One region of the Halomonas huangheensis genome, then DNA from elsewhere that is predicted to be linked to it. Evidence: predicted binding sites of a transcription regulator. Region 1 holds the regulator's gene; each other region holds the start of a gene.
What was found. The regulator LexA, encoded in region 1, represses DNA repair genes until DNA is damaged. The targets are predictions, from matches to a motif close to TACTGTNTANNTANACAGTA.
Positions count from the first base shown of each region.

Region 2: the regulator LexA is predicted to act here: its motif matches at 1,748-1,767, upstream of AR456_RS03295 (LexA family protein).
Region 3: the regulator LexA is predicted to act here: its motif matches at 1,485-1,504, upstream of uvrD (DNA helicase II).

Region 1 covers NZ_CP013106.1:2,627,055-2,630,174, reverse strand. The annotation lists gene AR456_RS11510 (hypothetical protein) at 118-366, shown strand; gene dinB (DNA polymerase IV) at 402-1,451, opposite strand; gene lexA (transcriptional repressor LexA) at 1,598-2,263, opposite strand; gene AR456_RS11495 (TetR/AcrR family transcriptional regulator) at 2,626-3,120, shown strand, end outside.
Region 2 covers NZ_CP013106.1:714,384-717,503, forward strand. The annotation lists gene olsF (bifunctional ornithine lipid synthase OlsF) at 1-477, shown strand, start outside; gene AR456_RS03290 (IMPACT family protein) at 547-1,179, opposite strand; gene AR456_RS03295 (LexA family protein) at 1,179-1,655, opposite strand; gene ccmA (cytochrome c biogenesis heme-transporting ATPase CcmA) at 1,929-2,567, shown strand; gene ccmB (heme exporter protein CcmB) at 2,564-3,120, shown strand, end outside.
Region 3 covers NZ_CP013106.1:4,710,032-4,713,151, reverse strand. The annotation lists gene AR456_RS20530 (PA3496 family putative envelope integrity protein) at 10-222, opposite strand; gene hexR (transcriptional regulator HexR) at 531-1,391, shown strand; gene uvrD (DNA helicase II) at 1,555-3,120, shown strand, end outside.

The sequences.
Region 1 (3,120 bases):
GGCCCTGTAGGACAGTTACGTTGTCTGGTGGATGACGCTGCGTTGGCTTTCCCTGGTTCGGCTGCCTCGGACCCCGTTTCCTCAAAGCCGGGCTCCTCGATCCCGGGGAGTGCGAGTATGTCTTCGGGCCGGATCGGGCTCGAGGCGCAGTTATCGGCGGTACCCGGGCGGTGGGAGTGGCGGAGCCCGGGGCGGGAGCATTGGCAGCCGATCAAGTTGCAGTGTGTGGCGCTCGGTCCCCGGTTGATTGCCTTGCGCTGGAGTGGTTCGACGATCTGGCTCTGGCCGGACGCCATGGCGGATGACGAGCGCCACGCGCTGCGTCGTCATCTATCCGGGTATCCGTTGTATCCAGGTGTCCGCTGAGCTCTTGCCTTGATGAGTTTCTGCCTTGGTGAGCTTCAGGAAAACGGGAGAGACAGCTGTAGTCGGGCTTCTTCCGGCACTAGCCTCACTCCGACACCCAGCAGACGTACAGGACGTCGGGCGCGCTGCCAGGCCTGTTCCAGTAGATGGTCGAAGTTTTCCAGTTCGGGTGCCAGCCCGCGTGCTTCCAGGTTGGTGGTGGTGAAGTCGTCGAAGCGAATCTTGACGAATAAGCACAGCAGCGGCGGGTTGCCGTTGCGCGAAACGCGTTCGCTCAGCTTCTCGCAGAGTGGTGTCAGGGCTCCCTTGACGCTTGGCAGGTCAGGCAGATCACGTTCGAAAGTGGTTTCTACACTGATCGATTTACGCTCGCGTTCGATGTTGATCGGGCGCTCATCGATACCGCGCGACATCTCATACAGGCGGCGACCGAATTTGCCGAATTCATCAAGCAGTTTCTCGATCGGCAGCGCTCGCAGGTCCTCGCAGGTGTGAATGTTCATGGCTTCCATGCGAGCACTGGTCGCGGGGCCGACGCCATGCAACTTCTTGACCGGCAGAGTGCGCACGAAAGCATCGACCTGGTCCGGGCGAATCACCGTCAGCCCATCCGGCTTTTCCCAGTCACTGGCAATCTTGGCCAGAAAGCGTGCCGGAGCCGCACCTACTGATACCGTTATACCCGTGCGCTTGAGGCACTCGGCCTTGAGCCATTGCGCCATCCAGGTGGCGCTGCCCTGGAAAGCCTCGACATCCGTCACATCCAGATAGGCTTCATCCAGTGACAGCGGCTCAACCAATGGCGTTAACTCATGAAAGATCGCCTGAATCCGTGCCGATACTTCACGATACTTGTCGAAATTCGGCGGGACGAGGGTTAGCTCCGGGCACAGACGTAGTGCCCGAGCGGTAGGCATCGCCGAGTGAATACCGAACTTGCGTGCCGGATAGTTGCAAGTCGTGATGACTCCACGCCGTTCAGCGGACCCGCCCACCGCTAGAGGAATATCTCGCAACGCTGGATTGTCGCGCATCTCCACCGCGGCATAGAAGCAGTCACAGTCGGCGTGAAGGATCTTGCGAATAGGCATGGATATCTCTATTCAGCTACGAGCTACGAGCAGCTCGGGCTGTAAGCTGTAAGCCTCAAGCTGTAAGTAAATCCCTGTTCGGGAGAGCCATGGCCTGTGAACTGTGGGGCATCACTGTACAGCTCGTAGCTCGCGGCTCGTTACCCCAGTGACTGTCCGCTGCCGCCGCGTATCACTCCTACTCCAATGCCTTCAATCGACAGGCTGTCCTGGCGCAGGTCGAGTTGAATCGGGGCGAAGTCTTCGTTTTCGGCTTCGAGGGTTACCCGATAGCCATCGCGCTGGAAGCGCTTGACGGTGACTTCTTCCTCGAGGCGTGCCACCACAATCTGGCCGTTGCGAATTCGCTCGGTGCGATGCACGGCCAGCAGGTCACCTTCGAGGATGCCGATATCCTTCATCGACAGGCCGCGAACGCGCAGCAGATAGTCGGCGCGCGGGGTGAAGTATTCCGGAGGTAGGGGGCAGTAGCGGTCGATATGCTCGGCAGCAAGAATCGGACTACCAGCTGCTACTTCACCGATTATCGGCAACCCCTGGGGAGAGCTGGCTTCAGGCTGCGAATCTGAACTGTTGGCAGGATCGCTCTCCTGGGCTGGCAGACGGATACCACGCGAGGTGCCGCGAATTACTCGGATGGCGCCTTTGCGCTCGAGGGCGCGTAGATGCTCTTCTGCTGCGTTGGGAGAACGGAAGCCAAGCGCACGCGAGATTTCGGCGCGGGTTGGCGGATAACCGAGCTCGTTCATGGTCTTGACGATAAAGTCATAGACGTTCTGTTGGCGAGGAGTCAGGGGACGTGTCATTCGGCCTCCCTCAGGCGGCGAGGTTGTGAAGATGAAACTGTGGCCTTCAACGCCACAGGCCCGGTGATCATGGGACTTTATCTGCCAGGCATCTGGCCATGGTCAGACACGTTACTTGGTTAAGTATACAGTATGGACGCCTATCCAGTAAAAATGTTCCTTGCGGGTAATTCCATGGCCTGTTTCAAACATCATCTTCACCACACTGATTGTGGCATCGCGCTTGCTCGCATACACTTTTGGAAGAATTCAAACAATTGTTTCCAACCGGGAAGCGGCAGTGGGTGAATTCAGTATCGGCAACCGGCGCTCTCCCCGCGCCATTTCACCTTCAGCTTTTCCTCTGAAAACGGAGCCTGATTATGGGCCAGCCTGACACCATGACCCGTATCCTCGACACCGCCGAGGTGCTTTTTGCTGAACGTGGCTTCGCTGAAACCTCTCTGCGCAACATCACCGGCAAGGCCAAGGTCAACCTGGCTGCGGTCAACTACCACTTCGGTTCAAAGAAGTCGTTGATCCAGGCAGTATTTGCCCGTTATCTGGAGCCGTTTTCCGAGCGCTTCCACGCAGCGATCGATGCGCTGGAGGCGGATTATGGCGAGAAGGTCATTCCCCTTGAGGTGTTGCTGGAAACCATGGCGCGCACTGTGCTGGAGGTTCCTGCCGAGAAGCACAGTCTCAAGGTATTCATGCGCCTGCTGGGGCTGGCCTATAGTCAGGCGCAGGGGCACTTGCGCCGTTATATTCAGGATGAATTCGGTACCGTCTTTACACGTTTTGTAGCCCTCGTGCGCGAGGCGACCCCAGAGCTGCCGGACGCCGAGCGTTTCTGGCGTCTGCACTTTGTACTGGGG
Region 2 (3,120 bases), 1.9 Mb from region 1:
CCGGTGACCATTCCCAATCATATGCCACCGTTGGCCAAGGAATTGCTGCTCAGCTATTACCGTCACTATCACGCCAATGACACCAGTCTGATTCGACCGCGGGCGCCGGTGCAGTTGTCGTCGGCCGGGCGTCATGAGGCCGAACGGCTGTTCTCCGGTAATGACATCAAGGAAGATTTTCAGCGCCTCCGGCATGCGCTGCAGGCGATGGGGGCTGGTGTGCCTGCGCTCTACAAGCAGTATGTGGAGGTGGCTCAGCCCGGAGGCGTCAGCTTCCATGCTTTCGGCGTCGATACCGGGTTCAGCTACTGTATCGATGGGCTGGTGGCGGTGGATGTCACGCAGCTGAAGCCGGAAAAACGCGCCCGCTACATCGGGGAAATGGCACCTGCCGGCAACTCAGCAACTGCTGCGGAAAAGGCTGTCGACATGGACGTTGATGGAGTCGCTGCCACCAGGGCGACCGCAGGGGTATAAGCCGGGTAGTTACCAGCATGCCTGGTAATGACCGGCATCGCGCCTGGCTAACAACAACACTCGAGCGTGTCATGGTGTCAGTTGGGAGTCATCTTCCAATTGCAACTTGCCCTTGAGGCGCGAATGCAGAGCGCTGACATCTACCTGGGTATCACTGGGCCAACCCAATGCCAGAGTCACTCCGTCGGCAGCATAGAGAACATCGACGATGGTGATGTCGTGTTGCGCACACCAATCTCTGGTGTCGGCTTCCCCTGCAAACTCGATGCGCACACGCACCTCACGCCGCTCGGTGACTTCTCGTCTGGGCACCTCGGCCAGAGCAGCCATTACCGCTTGGGTGTAGGCGCGAGCCAGGCCACCGGTGCCCAGCTTGATACCACCGAAGTAGCGAGTGACTACCGCGGCTACCTGGCCGATGCCATCACCGGTGAGGGCCTGGTACATCGGGCGGCCTGCGGTGCCGCCGGGCTCACCGTCGTCGGAAAAGCCGATATGGACCTGCTCCCCCGGAGGCCCGGCGATAAAGGCACTGCAGTGGTGGCTGGCATTGGGGTGGGCGTTGCGTGCGGCTGCCAGCAGGCGGTCGAATGCCCCATTGTCCGGCGCATGGGCCAGCCAGGTGATGAAACGACTGCGTTCGATCTCGATCTCGACTTCAAACCAGTTGTCGGGAGTGAGGTCGGGAACCGGATAGCGCATCAGGCTGCCATCTCTGCTCGCCGGGCGACACCCATGACCAGGCCCAATACTCGAATATCGCTATTGCGCAGATAGATGGCTGGCATGCTGGTGTTGGCCGGTTGCAGACGCACACCATTCTTCTCGATATACAGCTTCTTCAGGGTGACCTCCTGGTCGTTGATCATGACCACTGCTGTTTCGCCGTTCTCGGCGCTTTCCTGACGTTCAATAATGATCACATCGCCATCGAAGATATTGCAATCGATCATTGAGTTGCCACGCACCTGGAGGGCGTAGGTATTGCGGCGGATCATGCGTGATGGGACATGAATAGTGGCATCGCTGCTGCATACCTCGATCGGCATACCCGCCGAAACACTACCCGCCAGCGGAATCTCGACGCTGCTGTCGGGGTCGTGGTCAATGGCAGCCCAACTCTCGGCGATGGGTAGGTTGGGTAGGCGTTGAAAGAACTGCAGTGTGACGGTGGTCATGGCACGTGGTCTCCCCTTGGTGGGCACTGCCTGCATTCGACGCGCAGGTGGATCTTGCGAGTCGTCGTGGCAGCACCTCCCTTGCGTAAAATACCTGTCGATACATACAGTGTTTTGATGAAGGATAGCAGCGCCAGCAAAACACGCAAGTATCAAGAATCTGCCGTAGGTGGTCATGACACGAACCTGCGACGGCTTGCCGCCTGTGGTTGCTGGTTCGACTGCGGCAATACGTGTAAAGTCTGTGCGAATCTGTTGATCCTGGGGTGCGTCTTGAGTCTGAGTCTTGAAGCTCGGCAACTGGCATGCGAGCGCGATGGCCGCTGGTTGTTTCGTGGCCTCGACCTGACCCTGAAGCCTGGGGATGTACTACGCGTCGAAGGCCCCAACGGAAGTGGCAAGACCACTTTGCTCAAGGTGCTCTGTGGGCAGATTACTGATGTTGAAGGTGAGGTGCTGTGGCAGGGGCGACCCTTACGTCGCGCGCGTGCCGACCTGTTGGCCAATCTCGTGTACCTCGGTCATGGCGCCGGGATCAAGGCGCATCTCAGTGCGTTGGAGAACCTGCGTTGGTATCAGGCCATCAATGGCGACGGCGTCTCGCTGTCCGATTGTGAGGAAGCCCTTGAAAGTGTCGGGCTCGCCAGCTTCGAGGATGTGCCTGCCTTCCAGTTATCGGCAGGACAGCAACGGCGAGTAGCGTTGGCGCGCCTTTATCTGGCTCGGGGATTGCTGTGGATTCTCGATGAACCGTTCACCGCCATTGATGCGGAAGGTGTATCAGCGCTGGAGCAGTTGTTGGCACAGCACGCCAGTCGTGGCGGAGCAGTGTTGGTAACTACTCACCACGCGCTGGATCGAATACAAGGCCTGCGTAGGCTGCGCCTCGGCAGCGAGGTGGCGGCAGCATGAAGCGCGAGTTTTCATCGGCTGATCAGGCGGCCAGTGCGAAACCATTGGTGTTGCGCACCGCCGGCACAGGGCTGGGGCGTGCACTGGCGGCGACGTTCAAGCGTGACCTTCTGGCGGTGGCGCGTCGGCCGGGGGATGCGCTGACACCGCTGATGTTCTTCGCCATGGTCATCACGCTGTTTCCTCTGGGGATTTCTCCTGATGCCGATCAACTGGCGCTGATTGCTCCGGGTATTCTGTGGGTGGCCGCGTTGCTTGCGGCGCTATTGTCGCTGGATGGGCTCTTTCGTGCTGACCACGACGACGGTACCCTGGAGCAGTTGATGCTCACGCCGCATCCGCTAGCGGTGCTGATGCTGGCCAAGGTTGCCGTGCATTGGTTGGTCACCGGGGTGCCGCTGGCGCTGCTGGCACCCTTGCTGGGGTTGACGCTGGCGCTGCCCGAGGGGAGTTATCTGGTGCTGTCAGCGTCCGTGGTGTTGGGTAGTGCCTGCATCAGCCTGATCGGTGCCATCGGTGCTGCGCTGACGGTTGGGTTGGCGCGTGGAGGAAT
Region 3 (3,120 bases), 2.1 Mb from region 1:
ACGGGCTGATCAATGCATTTCGTCTTCTACGGCGTCTTCGGGGAGCTCCGCAATATCCTCGGATAGACGCTTGAATTCCCGATGAAGTTCGATTCCGCGGCGAGCGCGTAGATTGCGCTGTGCGGCGGTACGGGAGCGCCGTTCGTGTTCGGCGACTTCCATGCTCATGAAGATGTCGAGGAGTTCACTCTTGAGGGAGGTTAACCGTTCGACATTGCGCATGATCGACTCTCCTATGCAGTGAATGTGCCGGCATCAAGGACGCTGCGCGACACTGCATCTTTTACTATACCGTACTTGACAAAAAGATGACGATCGGGAGCTCAGATCTGCAAGGTCATACCAGGCAGGCCTGTGCTGGAGGACTCGCGACCGCTCTCACGCATGCCAACCGGAACCAGGTTACAAGCATTCCTGCTGTGCTTCGGGCATACTGCATTCTGATAATGGCGATATACGCCGTATGCCTGGTTTTCAGTTATACAAGTTCTTCTGTCATGTAAGTTCTTCAGTTGAGTGAGGTGTTCAGGGTGAGTCGGGCGCTGTTTGATGAAATGCGACGTCGCATGGAGCACTTCCGGCGCTCCGAGCAGAAGGTGGCACGTTTCGTGTTGCGTAATCCGGAAGAAGTTATCCACATGCGGATCGTTGACCTGGCCACGGAAGCCAAGGTCAGTGAGCCGACAGTGGTGCGCTTCTGTCGCGCCCTCGGTTGTGACGGTTTTCAGGACTTCAAGCTGAAGATGGCGCAGATGCTGGCCGCCGGTAGCCAGTTCGCCCAGTTCTCGATGAACGATAGCGATTCTGTCGCTGAATTCTCGCATAGCATCTTCGATTCCACCGTGGGGACCCTGTTGTCGATTCGTGACCGACTCGACAATGAAGGGCTGAACAAGGCCATCAATGCATTGGCCATGGCCAATCGTGTCGAGTTCTATGGCTTTGGCGCTTCGGGGGCTGTCGCCTTCGATGCTCAGCACAAGTTCTTCCGCCTGCAGATATCCACAGCCGCTTATGCCGATCCGCATATGCAGAACATGTCGGCAGTGACGCTCAAGGAAGGCGATGTGGTGGTGGCGATTTCCCAGACCGGTCGTACTCGTGCGTTGGTCGCCAGCGTCAAGCTGGCGCGCGAAGCCGGTGCCACCGTGATTGGTTTGTGCCCCAGCGGCTCGCCGCTGGCCGGAGAAGTCAATTTGCCGTTGTACATCGATGTCCATGAAGACACCGAGATCTATACCCCGATGAGCTCACGTATCGCCCACCTGGTGCTGGTCGATGTGTTGGCAGTGGGCGTGGCCAAGACTCGTGGCCCCAAACTTGCCGAACAGCTCAAATCGGTCAAGCGCAGCCTCAACCCGCTGCGTTACCCTGAACCGGACGAGAAATGATTCGGGCGAGCTGTAAGAGGTGAGTTGGAAGAGGGAAGTAACCCCGGCTCCCGGCTTTTCTCTTCCTTCTTCTTCCTTCCCTCTCTCTTTTCTTACTGTCCATTCATCCAGCATCGCTGTGGTAGACTAGGCTTCCATTTTCGACCACGACGGTGTCTTGTTCATGGATGATGTCACGGCGATCATCGACGGCCTCAATCCGGCTCAACACGAAGCGGTATGTGCCCCGCAAGGCAATATGCTGGTGCTGGCCGGTGCCGGTTCCGGCAAGACACGGGTGCTGGTGCATCGCATCGCCTGGTTGATGCAGGTTGAGGGCCTATCGCCCTATGCAGTGTTGGCGGTGACGTTTACCAACAAGGCGGCACGCGAGATGCGTACGCGCCTGGAGTCGGTGCTGCGGATGTCGCTGCGCCATGTCTGGGTAGGCACCTTCCACTCCATTGCTCATCGCCTGCTGCGCACTCACTGGCAGGATGCACGCCTGCCCCAGCATTTCCAGATCATCGACTCCGATGACCAACTGCGTCTGATCAAACGCCTGTTGAAAGATGGCCGGATCGATGACGAGCGTTTTCCACCGCGCCAGGTGCAGTCCTTTATCTCCGGTTGCAAGGAAGAGGGGTTACGGCCCCACCAGGTGAAGGTCAACGGGGACGCCTATGTCGAGCAGATGGCAGAGCTGTATAACGTCTATCAACTGACCTGTGAGCGTGGCGGTCTGGTCGATTTCGGCGAGTTGCTACTGCGCAGTCTCGAGCTGTTGCGTGATAATCCAGCGCTACTGGCCCACTATCAGGAGCGTTTCGGCCATGTTCTGGTCGATGAGTTCCAGGATACCAACACCCTGCAGTATGCCTGGCTCAAGCTGTTGACCGGCCAGCGTACACCGATGACCGTGGTGGGTGATGATGATCAATCGATCTATGGCTGGCGCGGCGCACGGATCGAGAATATTCGTCGCTTTGAGGAAGAGTTTCCGGATACGCGCACCGTACGCCTCGAGCAGAACTATCGCTCTACCAGCGCCATCCTCGAGGCCGCCAATACCTTGATTCGTCAGAACTCTGACCGTATGGGCAAGGAGTTGTGGACGGCAGGCGAGCGTGGAGAGCCGATCTCGGTATATGCCGGCTTCAATGATATGGACGAGGCACGCTTCATCGTCGATACCATCAAATCCAGGGTGGACGAAGGGATCAATCGCCGTGACATCGCCATTCTCTACCGCTCCAACGCCCAGTCGCGAGTGCTCGAGGAAACACTGATCCGTCAGGGTATGCCTTATCGTATCTATGGTGGGCATCGCTTCTACGAACGTCTCGAGATCAAGAACTCACTGGCGTATCTGCGCCTGCTGTTGAATCGTGACGATGACGCCTCCCTCGAGCGGGTCATCAATGTCCCGGCGCGTGGCATCGGCACGCGTACCGTCGAGATTCTGCGTGAGCGGGCTCGTCACACCGAGGTCCCATTGTGGCAGGCGCTGCACGACGCACTTGCCGATGGCTCGCTGAAGGGACGCGCGGCGACCTCTCTCAAGGCATTTGCTGATCTGATTGACGGTTGCGATGACGAAGCCTCCGGGCTCGAGCTGCATCGCATCATCGAGTTGATCAACAAGCGCACCGGATTGATCGAACACCACCGCAATGAAAAAGGCGAAAAGGGCCAGGCGAGAGTCGAGAACCTTGAGGAACTGATCAATGCGGCAAGGGCGTTCGTGCAG